Regions from separate parts of the Gellertiella sp. DMC107 genome, predicted to be linked through region 4. Evidence: predicted binding sites of a transcription regulator. Region 4 holds the regulator's gene; each other region holds the start of a gene.
The links. The regulator PhoB, encoded in region 4, activates phosphate uptake and scavenging genes when phosphate is short. The targets are predictions, from matches to a motif close to TGTCATNNANCTGTCAT.

Region 1 (4,206 bases), 420 kb from region 4:
GGCCGTCGATAGCGGGCCCGTATTGCCGCGATTGCTTCCTCGCTGGCAAAGTCTCCACGATCCGCTTCTGCAATGCCGGCATCGATTTCGAGACCGATGAAAAATTCGACGATCGCCTTTTCCGCTTCCTCAAGACGGCCCGAATTGTCGATCGTCACCACGTCGAAATCGCCCTCGACCTCCAGGCTCGAACGATCGAGGCGGCGCAGGATGTCCTCGCGGCTTTCGCGGCCGCGGGCGGCGAGGCGTTCGGCGAGCACTTCGGGCCGGGCCGTGATGTTCAGCACCTTCAGCCGCGGAAAGGCCGCGCGGAAATGCGGAAGCGCCGAGCGCGAGCCATTGGCGATGACGAGCAGGCCCGCCTCCACCTGTTCCCTGGCCTCGGCCGGAATGCCGTAGGACAGCCCATGCGCCCGCCAGAAACAGGCAAAGGCGCCCGTCTGCCGGAGCCGTTCGAATTCCTCTTCCGTGACGGGCCGGTGGTCCTCGCCGCCCGCCTCTGCCGGTCTTGTGATCACCCGGCGCACGATGCGGACCGTTTCGGTCCCCGCGAAATGGCGGCGGACCGCATCGATCAGCGTGTCCTTGCCGGCCCCGCTCGGGCCGACCACGGCCACGAGCAGGCCGGCGGGGGAAGCCGGAGAAGAGCCGTCCATCACGCCACCCGCTTGCCCTGACGCCAGACGGAGCGCACGACGGGCACGTCGTCATGCCGCTCGACGCGGACGAGATCGGCGCGGAGCCCCGGCGCGATCCGGCCCCGGTCATGGAGATGGGCCGTGCGGGCGGGCGTCGCCGACACCAGCGAGATCGCCTTCGGCAGGTCGAGGCCCTCCACGGTATCTGCCAGAATGAAAGGCGCATGCAGCAGGCTGAGCGGCACATAGTCGGAGGACAGCACGTCGAGGAGACCAAGGGCGGCGAGATCGCTCGCGGCGATATTGCCGGAATGGGAGCCGCCCCGCACCACGTTCGGCGCGCCCATCAGCACGCTCATGCCCGCCTCGTGGGAGGCGCGGGCAGCCTCGATGCTGGTCGGGAATTCGGCCAATCGCGTGCCGTAGGAAACCGCCTCTTCCACATGGTCGAGCGTCGCATCGTCATGGCTCGCCAGCGCAATGCCCCGCTCCCGGCAGAAGGCGGCGAGCGCTTCGCGATGCGGCCGGGCGAACCGGTCGGAGGCCTCAAGCCGGCGCTTGACGTAATCGGCAAAGGCCTCGTCCGAAAGGCCCTTCGAGGTCTTGTAGTAGAAAATATACTGGTCCATCGTCTGGAACTGGCGCTGACCGGGCGCATGATCCATCAGCGAGACGAGGCGCACATTCGGGTCGGCCGCGAAATCCTCCACATGCTCGAGCACGTCTGAAGTCGAGACCTCGCAGCGCAGGTGCAGCAGGTGCTCGGCCCGCAGCCGCCCCTCGGCGGAAGCCTTCTGGATCGCATCCGCCATCTCCCGCATCTCGCCCTTCTGGAAGCCGGAATCGAGTTCCGCGCCCATGCGCAGGCAATCGAAGACCGTGGTGATGCCGGACGAGGCCACCTGTGCATCATGGGCCTGAATGGCGGCAGTCTTGTTCCAGCGAAGCCCGGCGCGCGGCGCATAGTGGATTTCCAGATGGTCCGTATGGAGCTCGACGAGGCCGGGGATCAGGTAATCGCCCTCCATGTCCTCGCCGGTCGCGGTGGATGTCTCGGAAATGTCGGCAATCTTCCCGTCGCGGATCAGCACCGATCCGGAAAGGATCGCGTCTTCCAGCACGATGCGGGCATTCTTCAGAACGGATTCCTGGGTCATTGAAAATCTCTTGTTGGATCAGGCAAGCGGGCAAAGCGCCCGAACGGTGAAATCGGCGCCACTTTCCGGCTCGTCGAAAAGGGCAAGGTGGGAAACGGTAAGCGGCTTGCCGATGAAGGCGCGGAAATGCCGCTTCAGGGCCTTATAGACATCCTCCTGCCGCTCGACCGGCACGGGTCCGGTCAGGCTCATGTGGAACTGGAACTGGTCGAAGACATAAGGATAGCCCCACTGGTCGAGCAGTTCCCGCTCGCGCGGCGAGAGGCGCTCCGGCCGGCGGCGGGCATAGTCGGCCTCGGAAAGCGGCGCACGAAACGGCTCGAAATCCGTCACCACAGCGCCGGCAAAGGTGGCGAGTGCTGCGCTCGGCTCGTCCTCGATCAGCGCGAAGAAGGGGCCGATGGCGGCCAGCGCAAGGGTGATCTCGAAAGCCTTGTGCTCGCCGGCAAATGTCTCGACGGCGGTTTCCAGTTCCGCGCTCGTCCGTCCCTCCGCCAGGCGGAAGGGCGCCTTGATCGTCGCGTGAAACCCGTAGCGACGCGGATCGGCGGTGATCGCCTTCCAGAAATCCGGCTCCAGCCCTGTCTCCGCGGGCGGATCCGTGAGCGCCGGACCGCCGAAGGCATCGCGGCCGAGCCATCTGACGGCAGCGCGCGTCAGGGGATGATCGGCGGGCGGAGCGACATAGAGGGCGTGGCGCAAGATGATCTTCCTTCCGGTGGAAGAGGGCGATTCGAACGGTTGTGAGTCTACATCGCTTTGGCGGAAGAAAATGACAGATTGATAACGACTGGGGACGATCCACCACTCTGGCCATTACTTATGGCGTTATGACTTGGTGTGTTCACCGTGCTTCTTAGACTTGCTTTTGGGCTCGAATAGATAGAGGCCTACCAAAGTCCAGAAACCGAAGACAGATGCGGTTGTCGTGGTGACGACCGCAATGAAAGGGCCATCGTTCATTCCTGTTCTGCCGGAGCTTACCACGCAGAGCTGAAGAATGGGAAAAAGTATGAGAAATGCGGCCCAGCACAAGGTGATAATGAAAGATCGATCTGCGTAGATTATACGCTCGCCCATGTCCTGTGCTCGTTCGCGACGGTCAAGATCATCCAGATCATCGATCGGATGCTTGAATATTGCTCCGTCTTCTTCTTGGCCATAGGGGTCTCTGTCAAGCCGAAGATTTTTGTCGTATTTGCTTTTTGGCGGATTCTTACGCCACAGGCGCAACCCCATTTTTCGCAGCCCTTATATCGTCAAAAGTTATTTCAGTACCCTTGGGCACAACATATTTTTCGCGTTCTGCTATTTCGCGCCAAGGTGTACCCGGCGCATGAGTCAGATTGGATAGATCGGCTCCCGAAAAATGGCCGAATCTTTCCCAAATTGCTTTCACGACTTTTTCCGATGTTTCATCAAGTTCGACAGGCTGTCCGCCCGACCAAAAGTCTATTTTGCTTTTGATAGGCTGGCTCTTCCAGATCTTGAGCCGATGATAAAGGCGGCTGAAGACCGGGCCATAGGGCCATACTTCAGGATTGCAATCCACAAGTGGTTCGCGATATCGACGGATTGAAAATTCGTGGGCCAGATACACCAGCTTTTGTATCTGCATATGGGTAAGACCCGCCTCCCCGGCGAGCTCGATGAACCGGTCAGCGATGTATTCCAGCTGATATGCCATCGTTTACTCCACCGTGAATCTGAAAGGCGGCTGGGAGGCCGCCTGTCGAAATTTCTAATATACAGTATCGGATCCGCTGCGGCTATTCAAGAGCAGCCTGCGATGTTGCCTCAATGGGCGGCGGACATGTCGCCCAGCACGTCCTTGGAGGCGACGGTGGAATCGGCGTTCAGCTTGTAGACCATCGGCACGCCCGTCGCGAGGTTGACGGAGAGGATCTGCTCGCGGTCGAGCCGGTCGAGCACCATCAGCAGCGAACGCAGCGAATTGCCATGCGCGGCCACCAGCACCTTTTCGCCGCGCAGCACGCGGGGCAGGATCTCGGTCATGTAATAGGGCCAGACGCGGGCGCCCGTATCCTTCAGGCTTTCCCCGCCCGGCGGCGGCACGTCATAGGAGCGGCGCCAGATATGCACCTGCTCCTCGCCCCATTTGGCGCGGGCATCGTCCTTGTTGAGGCCGGAGAGGTCGCCATAGTCGCGCTCGTTCAGCGCCTCGTTGCGGATCGTTTCGAGGTTCGGCTGGCCGATATTGTCGAGCACGATCTGGCAGGTCTTCTGGGCGCGCGACAGCGTGGAGGTGAAGGCGATGTCGAACTTCATGCCGTAATCGGCGAGCGCCTTGCCGCCGGCATTGGCTTCCTGAACCCCGAGCGGCGTCAGGTCCGGATCGCGCCAGCCGGTGAAGAGGTTCTTGAGGTTCCATTCGCTCTGCCCGTGACGGA
Region 2 (4,206 bases), on a different contig from region 4:
TCGCCACCCTTGAGGGCGGCGGAAAGGGCGGCCACGCCACCATCTTCCCCGGCTTCTTCGGGCAGGATCAGAACGAGGCGGCAACGGTCTTCTGGTGAGCTCATGGCAATTTTCTCTGGATCGTCGTCCCGAATGGCCGGATACAGCCCTGGACGCCCTCGTGTCTTTATCCGGAATCCGATAGACCTCTCCTGCCAAAGGATCAACTCTCCATGACGCCGGACACCGCCTTTTATCTGACTGCCATCCCCGCCGTTATCCTCGTGGGCCTCACAAAAGGCGGCATGGGCGAGGCCTTGTCCATGATGGGGGTTCCGCTGCTGGCCTTCGTCATTTCACCGGTCAAGGCTGCAGCCATCCTGCTGCCCGTGCTGATCTTCATGGACTGGGTGTCGCTGTTCATCTGGCGAAAGCACGGAAATACCCCCCTGCTTCTGAGCATGCTGCCGGGCGCGATGCTGGGGATCGGCATCGGCTGGGCAACGGCGGCCATGGTTCCGGGAGCGATCCTCCGGCTTCTGATCGGAGCCATGACGGTCCTTTTTGCGCTGCGCTATTTCTATAACCGGCTGCGCGCCGCGCGCGGCACGATCATCGCCGCGAAGCAGCCGAACCGGGCGGCTGCCGGCTTCTGGGGCACGCTGTCCGGCTATACCAGCTTCGTCACCCATGCGGGCGGCCCGCCTTTCCAGATCTATGCCTTGCCACTCGGACTCGATCCCAAGGCGTTCACCGGCACCTCCGTCCGCTTCTTCGCGGTGCTCAATCTGGTCAAACTCGGGGCCTATGCCTCGCTCGGCCAGATCGATACGGAAAATCTCTGGATTTCGCTGACGCTCCTGCCCTTTGCGCCTTTTGCCACCATGGCCGGCGCCTGGATTGTCAAGCGCATGCGCCCGGAAACCTACTATCCTGTCATGTATGGCATGGCGCTTCTGGCGGGCCTGCGCCTCTTCATCAGCGGGCTGCCGGGCTGACCCTCTTAGCACCCGCAAAAGATATCTTTTCGCGCTGCAAAAACTCCGCTAGTCTCGCCTTCCGCCGCGCCTTTTCCCGGGCACGGCGCGGGGGATGAGAGCCAAGGCCATGTCCAGCATCGATCCATTCAGCGCGATTGCCGATCCGCACCGCCGGCTGTTGCTCGAGGAATTGCGGCGCGGTGAAAAGACCGTATCCGTGCTGGCGGAGGGCCTCCCCATCAGCCGCCCGGCGGTTTCCCAACATTTGAAAGCGCTTCTGGACTGCGGGCTGGTAACGGTCCACCAGGAAGGTACGCGGCGCTTCTATGGCATCAACCCGCGCGGCTTCGACCGTTTGATCCTGTGGCTGGACCAGTTCTGGGCAGAACCCTGATTTTGGAGATGAGGTTGCAACACCGCCCTCAAGGCCATCGGCGGGCTTTCGCCCCAGGCGGGGGTATGCCGCCGATGGTTGTGAGAACGACCGGCCGATCCTTGTGCAGATCGATGCCTGCGCCCGGAAGCGCTTGCCGGTTCATGCGGGGCGATTTCCCCGCTGCTTTTGATTGCCTTGGCCTTTAGGCCCTTCGCCTGTGCCGGAACGAACCACGACGGCACGGGCTTTGATGAAGGTTTCTTTCGGTTGCCTAGTCACCCTCCTATGGTGTCAGGCTGTCATCCGCATGACGGTCAGTGCCTGGTCTTCAAGCGCTCCATCTCGTCCTTCAAACGAAGCTTGCGGCGCTTGAGGTCCGAAATGTGCTGATCGTCCGTAGAGGGCGATGTCATGGCGGAATGGAGTTCTCTTTCAAGGGCGACATGCTTCTGTTCAAGCGATTTCAGATGAGCCTCAATGGTCATATGAATGTCCTTCCTCTCTTTATTTGCCCGGGCGAGCCGGGGCTCGTGGTCAACAAAAGGAGTGTGACACGTTTATGAAGCTTTGTCGAAGGCGATTTCTGCCGCAGGCCTAACTTCCCGTTACCGGTATTTGGTGATAGGAGCTTGCTCAAAGCATGGGGATGCGGACAGAATGGTCCGCGAGACTGGAATGGGGATCGAGGAATGGCGGATCAGGATCAGGCGGAAGTCAGGCTGATTGTGGCGCGGCTCCGGCAGGAGCACGAGGACTATGATGCGGCCATCAATGCCATGATCCAGACCGGCTGCGACATGCTGCGCATCCAGCGGATGAAGAAGAAGAAGCTGGCGATCAAGGACAAGATCACCAAGCTCGAAGACCAGATCATCCCCGACATCATTGCCTGACCGCGCCGAGGAGACCGAGATGACCGAAAGACCTCCGGTCGCCATCATCATGGGCAGCCAGTCCGACTGGGAGACCATGAAGAATGCCGCAGATACGCTGGATGCGCTCGACATTGCCTACGAGGCCCGTATCGTGTCGGCACATCGCACGCCGGACCGGTTGGTGCGTTTTGCCAAATCGGCACGGGACGAAGGCTTCAAGGTGGTTATCGCCGGTGCTGGCGGTGCTGCGCACTTGCCCGGCATGTGCGCCTCGATGACCCCCCTGCCCGTTTTCGGCGTTCCCGTGCAATCGAAGGCCCTGTCCGGCCAGGACAGCCTGCTCTCCATCGTGCAGATGCCCGCTGGCATACCGGTTGGCACACTGGCCATCGGCAAGGCGGGTGCAGTCAATGCAGCCCTTCTCGCGGCCGCCGTGCTTGCCCTTTATGACGATGCGCTCGCCGAGCGCCTCGATGAATGGCGCGAGCGTCAGACGGATGCCGTTGCCGAATATCCCATGGACGAAGCCTGATGAAAAACCATACGATCGGCATTATCGGCGGCGGCCAGCTCGGCCGCATGCTGGCGATGGCTGCCGCACGCCTGAATTTCCGCACCGTGATCCTGGAGCCGCAGGCCGACTGCCCGGCCGCCCAGGTGGCCAACAGCCAGATCACCGCCGCCTACGACGATCCCGATGCCCTCGACCGCCTGGCGGAACTGGCCGGCGTCGTAACCTATGAATTCGAGAATGTCCCCGTCTCGGCCGCCGAGCGGCTCGCGGCCCGCCTGCCCGTCTATCCGCCGCCGAAGGCGCTGGAAGTGGCGCAGGACCGCCTGACGGAGAAACGCTTCCTCAATGCCTGCGGCATCCCGACCGCCGATTTCCGGGCCATCGACAGCGATGCGGACCTGAAGGAGGCGCTTGCCGCCTTCGGCCACAAGGGCGTGCTGAAGACCCGTCGCCTCGGCTATGACGGAAAGGGACAGAAGGTCTATCGCGGCCCCGAGGACAGCCCCGAGGGCGGTTATGCTGCGCTGGGCGCGGTGCCTCTCATTCTCGAAAGCTTCGTCCCCTTCGTGCGGGAAATCTCGGTCATCGCGGCGCGCGCGACTGACGGTACGGTCTCCGCCTACGATCCGGCTGAAAACGTGCACCGGAACGGTATTCTCCATACATCCACCCTGCCGGCCGCAATCGGCGCAGACACCGCGGAGGCTGCAAAGCGTGCCGCGGAAAAACTGCTCAACGAGCTTTCCTATGTGGGCGTGGTGGGCATGGAATTCTTCGTGCTGGCCGATGGATCGCTGGTCGCCAACGAAATCGCGCCACGCGTGCATAATTCCGGCCACTGGACGGAGGCTGCCTGCGTCATCTCGCAGTTCGAACAGCATATCCGCGCCATTGCCGGCCTGCCGCTCGGCAATCCGCAGCGTCATTCAGACTGTGTCATGCAGAATCTGATCGGCGACGACATGAACGACGTGCCCAGCTGGCTGAAGCGGGACGATTCCCTCGTCCATCTCTATGGCAAGACCGAGGCGCGGCCGGGCCGCAAGATGGGGCATGTTACCGTACTTTCCGGCCGCAAGACGGCATAAAAGCGCGGGTTCATCCACCGCGCGGGCCGGATTCACGCCCCGAAGCGGTTGACAGAAAAGGGTCAAACAGGTAATTGCCTGCCAACCCAAGGAAGCGGGCACGAGCACGCTTTGAAGTTTCACAGTTCCCGGGCGAATGTCGAGTTCCCCGTCAAACATCGCGGATCAGAAAAATGAAGATCAAGAATTCGCTCAAGTCGCTCAAGGCCCGTCACCGCGACAACCGCATCGTGCGCCGCAAGGGCCGCGTCTACATCATCAACAAGCAGAACCCGCGCTTCAAGGCCCGTCAGGGCTGATTGCGCGGCCGGTCTCTCCGGCTGCCTGCACCGGCAAGGTGCATTAAACTGTTGGAACCTTACGCATGGCGGGCTATGATGTCCGCCATGCGTTT
Region 3 (4,206 bases), on a different contig from region 4:
AAAGATGTACGGGGCGCGGATCGGCTGTGCCGATGTCAGCTTCGATCTATGGCCGGGCGAAGTGCTCGCCATCGTCGGGGAATCCGGCTCCGGCAAGACCACCCTGCTTTCCTGCCTCTCGACCCGGCTCGAAGCGACCTCCGGTTCTGTCGAATACCACATGCGCGACGGGGCCTACCGGGAGCTTTCGCATCTGACCGAGGCCGAACGGCGCTTCCTCATGCGCACCGACTGGGGCTTCGTGCACCAGAACCCGGCAGACGGGCTGCGCATGACGGTATCGGCCGGTGCCAATGTGGGCGAACGGCTGATGGCCATCGGGCATCGCCATTATGCCGAGATCCGCGAGGCCGCCTCCGACTGGCTGTCCCGGGTGGAAATCTCGCCGAGCCGCATCGATGACCAGCCGCGCGCCTTCTCCGGCGGCATGCGCCAGCGCCTGCAGATCGCTCGCAACCTCATCACCGGTCCGCGCCTCGTCTTCATGGACGAGCCGACCGGCGGCCTCGATGTCTCGGTGCAGGCCCGCCTCCTCGATCTCGTTCGCGGCCTCGTGCACGATCTCGGCCTGTCGGCCATCGTCGTCACCCATGACCTTGCGGTCGCCCGGCTGCTGTCACACCGGATGATGGTGATGAAGGACGGCCACGTGATCGAGCAGGGTCTCACCGACCGTGTGCTGGACGATCCGCGCGAGCCCTACACCCAGCTTCTCGTTTCCTCGATCCTGCAGGTCTGATGTGATGACCCATCCCCTCGAAGTCTCCCGCGTGGCGAAAAGCTTCACCATGCATCTGCGCGACGGCATCCGGCTGGATGTGGTGCGCAATGTCTCCTTCTCCGTGCCCTCCGGTCGCTGCGTCGTTCTCGGCGGCCCCTCGGGCGTCGGAAAGAGCTCTATCCTCAAGATGCTCTACGGCAATTACGGCGTCGATAGCGGCGAAATCCGCGTTCTGCATCGCGGCGAACCGGTCGATCTTGCGACGGCCGATCCTCGCACCGTGCTTGAAGTACGCCGTGAAACCCTCGGATATGTCAGCCAATTCCTGCGTGTAGTCCCCCGCGTCAGTGCGCTGGATGTCGTTGCCGAACCGCTGGTTGCCCGTGGCACTCACGTCCATGAGGCCCGAGCAACGGCCGCCTGTCTTCTGGCGCGCCTGAACCTGCCGGAAACGCTCTGGAGCCTCCCGCCCGCGACTTTCTCCGGCGGCGAGCAGCAGCGCGTGAACATCGCCCGAGGTTTCATCACCGATCACAGAGTCCTGCTCCTCGATGAGCCGACCGCCTCGCTCGACGCCCGTAACCGGCAAGTGGTGGTGGAGATGATACGCGAGAAAAAGCAGACCGGTACAGCCCTGCTCGGCATTTTCCATGATGAGGAAGTGCGCGATGCCGTCGCCGACGAGATCCTCGATGTGTCGACCTTTTCAGTCCGGGAAATGGCCGCATGACCAAGCTGAGCGAAACACCCCTCATTCATCCGACCGCCGAACTGCACGACGTCAAGCTCGGTCGTTACACCGAAGTGGCAGACCGCTGCCGCATCAGCGAGACGGAGATCGGCGATTATTCCTACATCATGCAGGATGGTTCGGTCTGGTGTGCCACTATCGGCAAGTTCGCCAATATCGCATCGTCGGTTCGCCTGAATGCCACCAACCACCCGACCTGGCGGCCAACGCTTCATCACTTCACCTACAGGGCAGGTGATTACTGGACCGAAGAGCAGAACGAGACGGACTTCTTTGCCTGGCGACGCGATAACCGTGTGATCATCGGACATGATGTCTGGATTGGCCATGGCGCAACGGTGCTGCCCGGCGTGACCGTCGGCGACGGAGCCGTGATTGGCGCGGGCGCCGTCGTCTCGAAAGATGTGGAACCCTACACGATCGTCGGCGGCGTCCCGGCCCGCACCATCCGCGAGCGCTTTGACAGAAAGACTGCAGAAGCCTTCATCCAGCTTGCCTGGTGGGATTGGGACCATGACAGGCTCCGTTCAGCACTTCCGGATTTTCGTACCTTAAGCGCTGCGGATTTCATCTGCAAATACAGCGCCTAACAGGCAATTGTTACAGTTAATGTATAACTTTCATACTGCAACAAAACCGCCTTCGAACTGACATCCAGCCTTCATGAAGCTCCTGTATGTCAATGATCAGACGAATGAAGGGCGCGCTTCCGGCCGCCCGAACCGAGAAGAGGGATGAACCCATGTTCCAGCTCCGAGACGTGACCTGCCAGTTCGGCCGCAAGCTTGCGGTGAACAATGTCAGCCTCACCATTCCGCAGGGACAGATGGTGGGCATTATCGGGCGCTCGGGGGCGGGCAAGTCCACCCTTCTGCGGATGCTGAACCGGCTGGCCGCTGCCACCGCAGGTTCGATCCACTACGGCGATCTGGAAGTCGGCCGACTGAAGGGCGCCGCCCTGCGCGCCTGGCAGAAGGACTGCGCCATGATCTTCCAGCAGTTCAATCTGGTCCCGCGACTGGACGTGCTGACCAACGTGCTTCTCGGACGCCTCAACGAGCGCTCCACCTTGATGAATGTCCTCGGGCTTTTCAGCCGCGAGGAACGCATAGAGGCGATTGCAGCGCTGGAGCGTCTGGGGATCGAGCAGGTGGCCCTGCAGCCCGCCGGTACGCTTTCCGGTGGCCAGCAGCAGCGTGTCGCCATTGCCCGGGCACTGATGCAGCGTCCAAAGGTCCTGCTCGCCGACGAGCCCATCGCCTCGCTCGATCCGCTGAATGCCAAGATCGTCATGGATGCGCTGCGCGACATCAACGAGCGGGAAGGCATCACCGTTATCGTCAACCTGCACACGCTCGATACCGCCCGTGCCTATTGCCAGCGCATCGTCGGCATGGCCGATGGTCGCGTGGTCTTCGACGGCCCGGCGGAGCATCTGGACGGCCAGGCCGTCGCCACCATCTACGGAACCGAAGACGGACTGGACGAAACGATGACCTCGACCGCCCTGCCCGAGCGCCCCGCTGTCGCGGCTCGCAAAACCGCATCCTCCAGCCTCCAGCCACTGGTTCTGGCGGGCCTGTAACCGGTCCGGATCGTCAGCCCGCGTCAAGGGCCCCCACTTCATCTGCCACGCAATGTTCCGGCAAGGACCGGACGAGGGAGACTATTGTCATGAAGAAGATCCTGTTCAGCACGGTCGCGCTGCTGTCGCTCATGGGTGCAGCCCATGCCGAAGACCTGAAGGAGTTCCGCATCGGCCTGATCGGCGGCGAGAACGAAGCAGACCGTCTGCGCAATCATCAGTGCCTCACGGAAAAGCTTCCGGCCGTTCTGGGCGTCGAGAAGGTCTCGCTCTTCCCGGCTGCCGATTATGACGGCGTCATTCAGGGCCTGCTCGGCGGTACGCTCGACTTCGCCGAACTCGGCGCCTCCGGCTATGCCAAGGTTGCGCTTGCCAAGGCCGATGCCGTGCAGCCGATCCTGACCACCGTCCAGACCGACGGCTCCAAGGGCTATTACTCCATCATGGTCGCCCGCAAGGACAGTGGCATCACCAAGCTTGAGGACCTGAAGGGCAAGAAGCTCGGCTTCGCCGATCCGGACAGCACCTCCGGCTATCTCGTTCCGCTGGTTTCGCTGCCGAAGGACATCGGCATGCCGGTGAAGGAATTCTTCGCCGAAACCGGCTTCGGCGGTGGCCACGAAAATCTGGTTCTCGAAGTGCTGAAGGGCACCTTCGATGCCGGCACCACCTTCGGTTCGGGTGTGGGCGAGTTCAAGACCGGCTACACCTCCGGCAACCTGAAGAAGATGGTCGACAAGGGCATCCTGAACATGGACGACCTGGTCGAGCTGTGGCGTTCGCCGATGATCCCGAACGGTCCGCTCGTCGTCCGTACCTCGCTCAACGACGACATGAAGGCCAAGTTCAAGCAGTTCATGCTCGATCTGCCGAAGTCCGATCCGGCCTGCTTCGCGGCTATCGAAGGCGGCGACTTCCAGTCCTTCACGGAAGTGACCCCGGATTTCTACGCACCGATCATCGAAGCCCGCAAGGCAACCGTCGGCGGCTGATCCCCTTCCGCCCCCCTGGCCGGCAGAGTCTGAGGGCTCTGCCGGCTTTTTTCCGATCCGGCGAATGGCGTAACGACATGACAAATCCCCAGCCAAACCACGCGCGGCTTTCCCCCCGGGGCAGCGACGTCGAACGCCACTGGGCGGAACTGGCCGC
Region 4 (4,206 bases):
CCGGCATGCCGCGCTCTGCGGCCCTGGTGGGCGGCCTGGTGCTGACGCTGATGACGCTTCCGACCATCATCATCGCCACCCGCGCCTCGCTGAAGGCCGTGCCGCCGTCGATCCGCGCCGCAGCGCTCGGCCTCGGCGCCTCGAAGATGCAGACCATCTTCCATCACGTGCTGCCGCTGGCCATGCCCGGCATCCTCACCGGCACCATCATCGGTCTGGCCCATGCGCTCGGTGAAACTGCACCGCTGCTGCTGATCGGCATGGTGGCCTTCGTGGCGGATTTCCCCGCCACCCCGCTCGAACCTTCGACCGCCCTTCCGGTGCAGATCTACATGTGGGCCAACGAAGCCGAACGCGCCTTCACCGAGCGCACCTCGGGCGCGATCATCGTGCTTCTCACCTTCCTCATCCTCATGAATCTCGGCGCCATTCTGCTGCGTCGCCGCTTCGAACGCCGCTGGTAAGGAAAAACGTTCCATGAACATGATGGCAGAAACCACTCTCGAACCCAGACAGGCCCAGACGATGAACGAACCGGTCTACAAGATGATAGGCAACAAGGTGTCCGTGTTTTACGGGCCCAAGCAGGCACTGTTCGATGTCAGCCTTCCGATCCGCGAAAAGACGGTGACCGCTCTCATCGGCCCGTCCGGTTGCGGCAAGTCCACCTTCCTGCGGTCGCTGAACCGCATGAACGACACGATCGACAATTGCCGGGTCACCGGCCAGATCACGCTGGATGGCCAGGATATCTACGATCCGTCGATCGACGTGGTGGAACTCCGCGCCCGCGTCGGCATGGTGTTCCAGAAGCCCAATCCCTTCCCGAAGTCGATCTACGAAAATGTCGCCTACGGCCCGAAGATCCACGGCCTCGCCCGCAACAAGGCCGATCTCGATCAGATCGTCGAGACGAGCCTGATCAAGGCCGGTCTCTGGAACGAGGTGAAGGATCGCCTGCACGAAGCCGGCACGGGCCTTTCCGGCGGTCAGCAGCAGCGCCTCTGCATTGCCCGTGCGGTGGCCGTTTCGCCGGAAGTCATCCTGATGGACGAGCCCTGCTCGGCGCTCGATCCCATCGCCACCGCCAAGGTCGAGGAATTGATCCACGAGCTGCGGTCCAACTTCACCATCGTCATCGTCACCCATTCGATGCAGCAGGCCGCGCGCGTCTCCCAGCGCACGGCCATGTTCCACCTCGGCAACCTCGTCGAGGAGAACGATACGGACAAGATCTTCACCAATCCGGACGAGAGCCGCACTCAGGATTACATCATGGGCCGCTTCGGCTGAGGCCACCTTGCCTCCGTCCCCGTCCGAATGCTGAACAAGGAACAGGCTTATGGCTTCCAACCACATTTACTCCGCCTTTGACGAAGAACTGAAATTTCTGGCGCGCCGCATTTCCGAGATGGGCGGTCTGGCCGAACAGATGGTCTCCGAGGCGGTCCAGGCGCTGGTCAACTCCGACACGGCGCTCGCCCAGAAGGTGATTTCCGACGATGCCGTGCTCGATGCCGCGGAACGGGAAGTGGGCGACAAGGCTGTCATCATCATCGCCCGCCGCCAGCCTGTGGCGGCCGATCTTCGCGAAATCATGGGCTCGATCCGCATCGCTGCCGATCTGGAGCGCGTGGGCGATCTCGGCAAGAACACCGCCAAGCGGGTGATTGCCGTCCAGGCGCAGGGCGTGCCGCGAAAGCTCGCCCGCGGCCTCGAGCACCTTTCCGAGCTCGCCTTGATGCAGCTGAAGGAAGTGCTGGACGTCTATACGACCCGCTCCGCTGAGAAGGCGAAGTCGATCCGCGAGCGCGACGAGGAAATCGACGCCATGTATACCTCGATCTTCCGCGAGCTCTTGACCTACATGATGGAAGATCCGCGCAACATCACCCCCTGCACCCATCTTCTCTTCTGCGCCAAGAACATCGAGCGCATCGGCGACCATGCCACGAACATCGCCGAGACGATCTACTACATGGCAACCGGCGCGCAGCCGGAGGGCGAGCGTCCCAAGGACGATACTGCCAACACCGTCACCTCTGCCGTTTCCGAATAAGTGCCCGCAAGGATAGATGCCATGACCCCAAGGGTAGCCATTGTCGAGGACGAGGAGGCCATCTCCGAACTCCTCCGCTACAATCTCGAATCCGAAGGTTTCGAGGTGGATGCCATCATGCGTGGCGATGAAGCCGAGACCCGGCTGAAGGAGCGCGTGCCTGATCTTCTCATTCTCGACTGGATGCTGCCGGGTGTTTCCGGCATCGAGCTCTGCCGCCGGCTGCGCCAGCGCCCCGAAACCGAGCGCCTGCCGATCATAATGCTGACCGCGCGCGGCGAGGAGAACGAGCGCGTGCGCGGCCTTTCGACCGGCGCCGACGACTATGTGGTGAAGCCCTTCTCCACGCCGGAGCTCATGGCTCGCGTCAAGGCGATGCTGCGCCGTGCCAAGCCCGAGGTTCTCGCCAGCGTCCTGCGCTGCGGCGAGCTGGAACTCGACCGCGAAACCCACCGCGTCCATCGCAAGGGCCGCGAGGTGCGGCTTGGGCCGACGGAATTCAAGCTGCTGGAATTCCTGATGTCCTCGCCCGCCCGCGTCTTCTCCCGCTCGCAGCTGCTCGATGGCGTCTGGGGTCACGATATCTACGTGGACGAACGCACCGTCGACGTCCATATCGGCCGCCTGCGCAAGGCGGTGAACCTGCCCGGCATGTCGGATGTGATCCGCACCGTGCGTGGCGCCGGTTATTCGATCGAGGGCTGATGCGAGACGAAGCCCGCCGGAGACAGGCGTGAAAAAACCCCGGTTCAGCGAACCGGGGTTTTTTCGTCAATCCTCGAACCCGCTCAGCGCGCGGCGCGGCGGCGGTCCGAAACCGGCTGATAGGCCAGCTTCTGATGGTAGTTGCAGTAGGGGGAGCTGTCCGGGCTGTCATTGCCGCAGAAGTGGAAATCGTCCTTCAGCGGATCGCCGACCGGCCACTTGCAGGTGCGTTCGGTCAGCTGGGTCAGTTCGAGGCGGCGCGAGATCGGCACGACCACGTTGCTCGCCGGTACGAACTGCATTTCCTCGACGGTGTCGACCTCGATCTCCTCGCGCACGACGGTGGCGCCCTGGGTACGGGTAACCGTGCGGGTCGTGGCGCGGGCCGCATAATTCGGCGCGCGCGGTGCAGAAGTCGTCCGCTTGGGCGTGCGCGCTGCGGTTGCAGGTGCGGTTCCGCCGGCCTTGGCCCGTCCGGGCAGGCTGAGACGATGCACTTTGCCGATGACAGCGTTACGGCTGACGCCGCCCAGCTGGGCCGCGATCTGGCTGGCGCTCAGGCCTTCGGACCACAACTTCTTGAGTTTCTCAACGCGCTCGTCTGTCCAGTTCATGCACATTCTCCGCTGTCGCGCCTGTGATGGAAAGAATCCGTCACCCAGCGCCGGGTGTTGCCCGGCGCCAAAACGCCTCACCATTGTCGTGACTAGTTCCGCCGCATGCAGTCTAGTAATTGAGATTTAACCTAGTGTGAGGCTGACTCCGTGACAAGAGTCGCTGGAATCATCATGATTCGATTTTCGACTTTTCCCCAACTTGCTTCCCGCCCGCGCTTCGCTTCGCCTGCCTCTCGTAACGCCAGGTCGTTCGGGCGGAACGCGCGGCGAAATGCACCGGTTTTGTTGACATTGCAGTGCGAAATGGGGATAGTGCGCCGCCGCCGAAAGGCGGCATTTTGATTTTTCCGGGCCTGCATCCGTGGTCCCTGTCGAAGCTGCTTTTCTTGAGATACGAGGTGGGTCATGGCCGCTGCCGCGCCGCTCTACAACACGTATAACCGCACGCCGCTGCGCTTTACCCATGGCGAAGGCGTCTGGCTGACCACGGAAAGCGGCGAGCGATATCTGGATTTTGCAGCCGGCGTTGCGGTGAATTCGCTGGGTCACGCCCATCCGCACCTCATCAAGGCCCTGACGGAGCAGGCCGGCAAGGTCTGGCATCTCTCCAACCTCTACGAAGTACCCGGCCAGGAGGCGCTCGGCGAACGCCTCATGAAGGTTACTTTCGCGGACAAGGTCTTCTTCACCAATTCCGGCGCCGAGGCGCTGGAATGCGCGATCAAGACCGCCCGCCGCTATCATTTCTCCAAGGGACACCCGGAGAAGTTCCACATCATCACCTTCGAGGGCGCCTTCCACGGCCGCACCACGGCCACCATCGCC

Region 1: the regulator PhoB is predicted to act here: its motif matches at 2,568-2,584, upstream of ACT54B_RS06195 (DUF1045 domain-containing protein).
Region 2: the regulator PhoB is predicted to act here: its motif matches at 1,884-1,900, upstream of ACT54B_RS04285 (YdcH family protein).
Region 3: the regulator PhoB is predicted to act here: its motif matches at 2,121-2,137, upstream of phnC (phosphonate ABC transporter ATP-binding protein).

The regions. Positions count from the first base shown of each region.
Region 1 is NZ_JBQUZZ010000002.1:151,999-156,204, forward strand. Features, by position in the region: gene phnN (phosphonate metabolism protein/1,5-bisphosphokinase (PRPP-forming) PhnN) at 1-656, opposite strand, end outside; gene ACT54B_RS06190 (alpha-D-ribose 1-methylphosphonate 5-triphosphate diphosphatase) at 656-1,795, opposite strand; gene ACT54B_RS06195 (DUF1045 domain-containing protein) at 1,814-2,497, opposite strand; gene ACT54B_RS06200 (hypothetical protein) at 2,624-3,034, opposite strand; gene ACT54B_RS06205 (Panacea domain-containing protein) at 3,012-3,482, opposite strand; gene ACT54B_RS06210 (2,3-bisphosphoglycerate-dependent phosphoglycerate mutase) at 3,593-4,206, opposite strand, start outside.
Region 2 is NZ_JBQUZZ010000001.1:908,043-912,248, forward strand. Features, by position in the region: gene ACT54B_RS04270 (thiamine phosphate synthase) at 1-104, opposite strand, end outside; gene ACT54B_RS04275 (sulfite exporter TauE/SafE family protein) at 213-977, shown strand; gene ACT54B_RS04280 (ArsR/SmtB family transcription factor) at 1,087-1,353, shown strand; gene ACT54B_RS04285 (YdcH family protein) at 1,650-1,820, opposite strand; gene ACT54B_RS04290 (YdcH family protein) at 2,025-2,228, shown strand; gene purE (5-(carboxyamino)imidazole ribonucleotide mutase) at 2,248-2,742, shown strand; gene ACT54B_RS04300 (5-(carboxyamino)imidazole ribonucleotide synthase) at 2,742-3,812, shown strand; gene ykgO (type B 50S ribosomal protein L36) at 3,986-4,111, shown strand; gene ACT54B_RS04310 (tetratricopeptide repeat protein) at 4,199-4,206, shown strand, end outside.
Region 3 is NZ_JBQUZZ010000003.1:142,819-147,024, reverse strand. Features, by position in the region: gene phnK (phosphonate C-P lyase system protein PhnK) at 1-739, shown strand, start outside; gene phnL (phosphonate C-P lyase system protein PhnL) at 744-1,451, shown strand; gene ACT54B_RS11460 (DapH/DapD/GlmU-related protein) at 1,448-2,062, shown strand; gene phnC (phosphonate ABC transporter ATP-binding protein) at 2,215-3,057, shown strand; gene phnD (phosphonate ABC transporter substrate-binding protein) at 3,147-4,049, shown strand; gene phnE (phosphonate ABC transporter, permease protein PhnE) at 4,127-4,206, shown strand, end outside.
Region 4 is NZ_JBQUZZ010000002.1:574,494-578,699, forward strand. Features, by position in the region: gene pstA (phosphate ABC transporter permease PstA) at 1-464, shown strand, start outside; gene pstB (phosphate ABC transporter ATP-binding protein PstB) at 478-1,293, shown strand; gene phoU (phosphate signaling complex protein PhoU) at 1,343-2,059, shown strand; gene phoB (phosphate regulon transcriptional regulator PhoB) at 2,081-2,764, shown strand; gene ACT54B_RS08280 (GcrA family cell cycle regulator) at 2,848-3,378, opposite strand; gene ACT54B_RS08285 (acetylornithine transaminase) at 3,787-4,206, shown strand, end outside.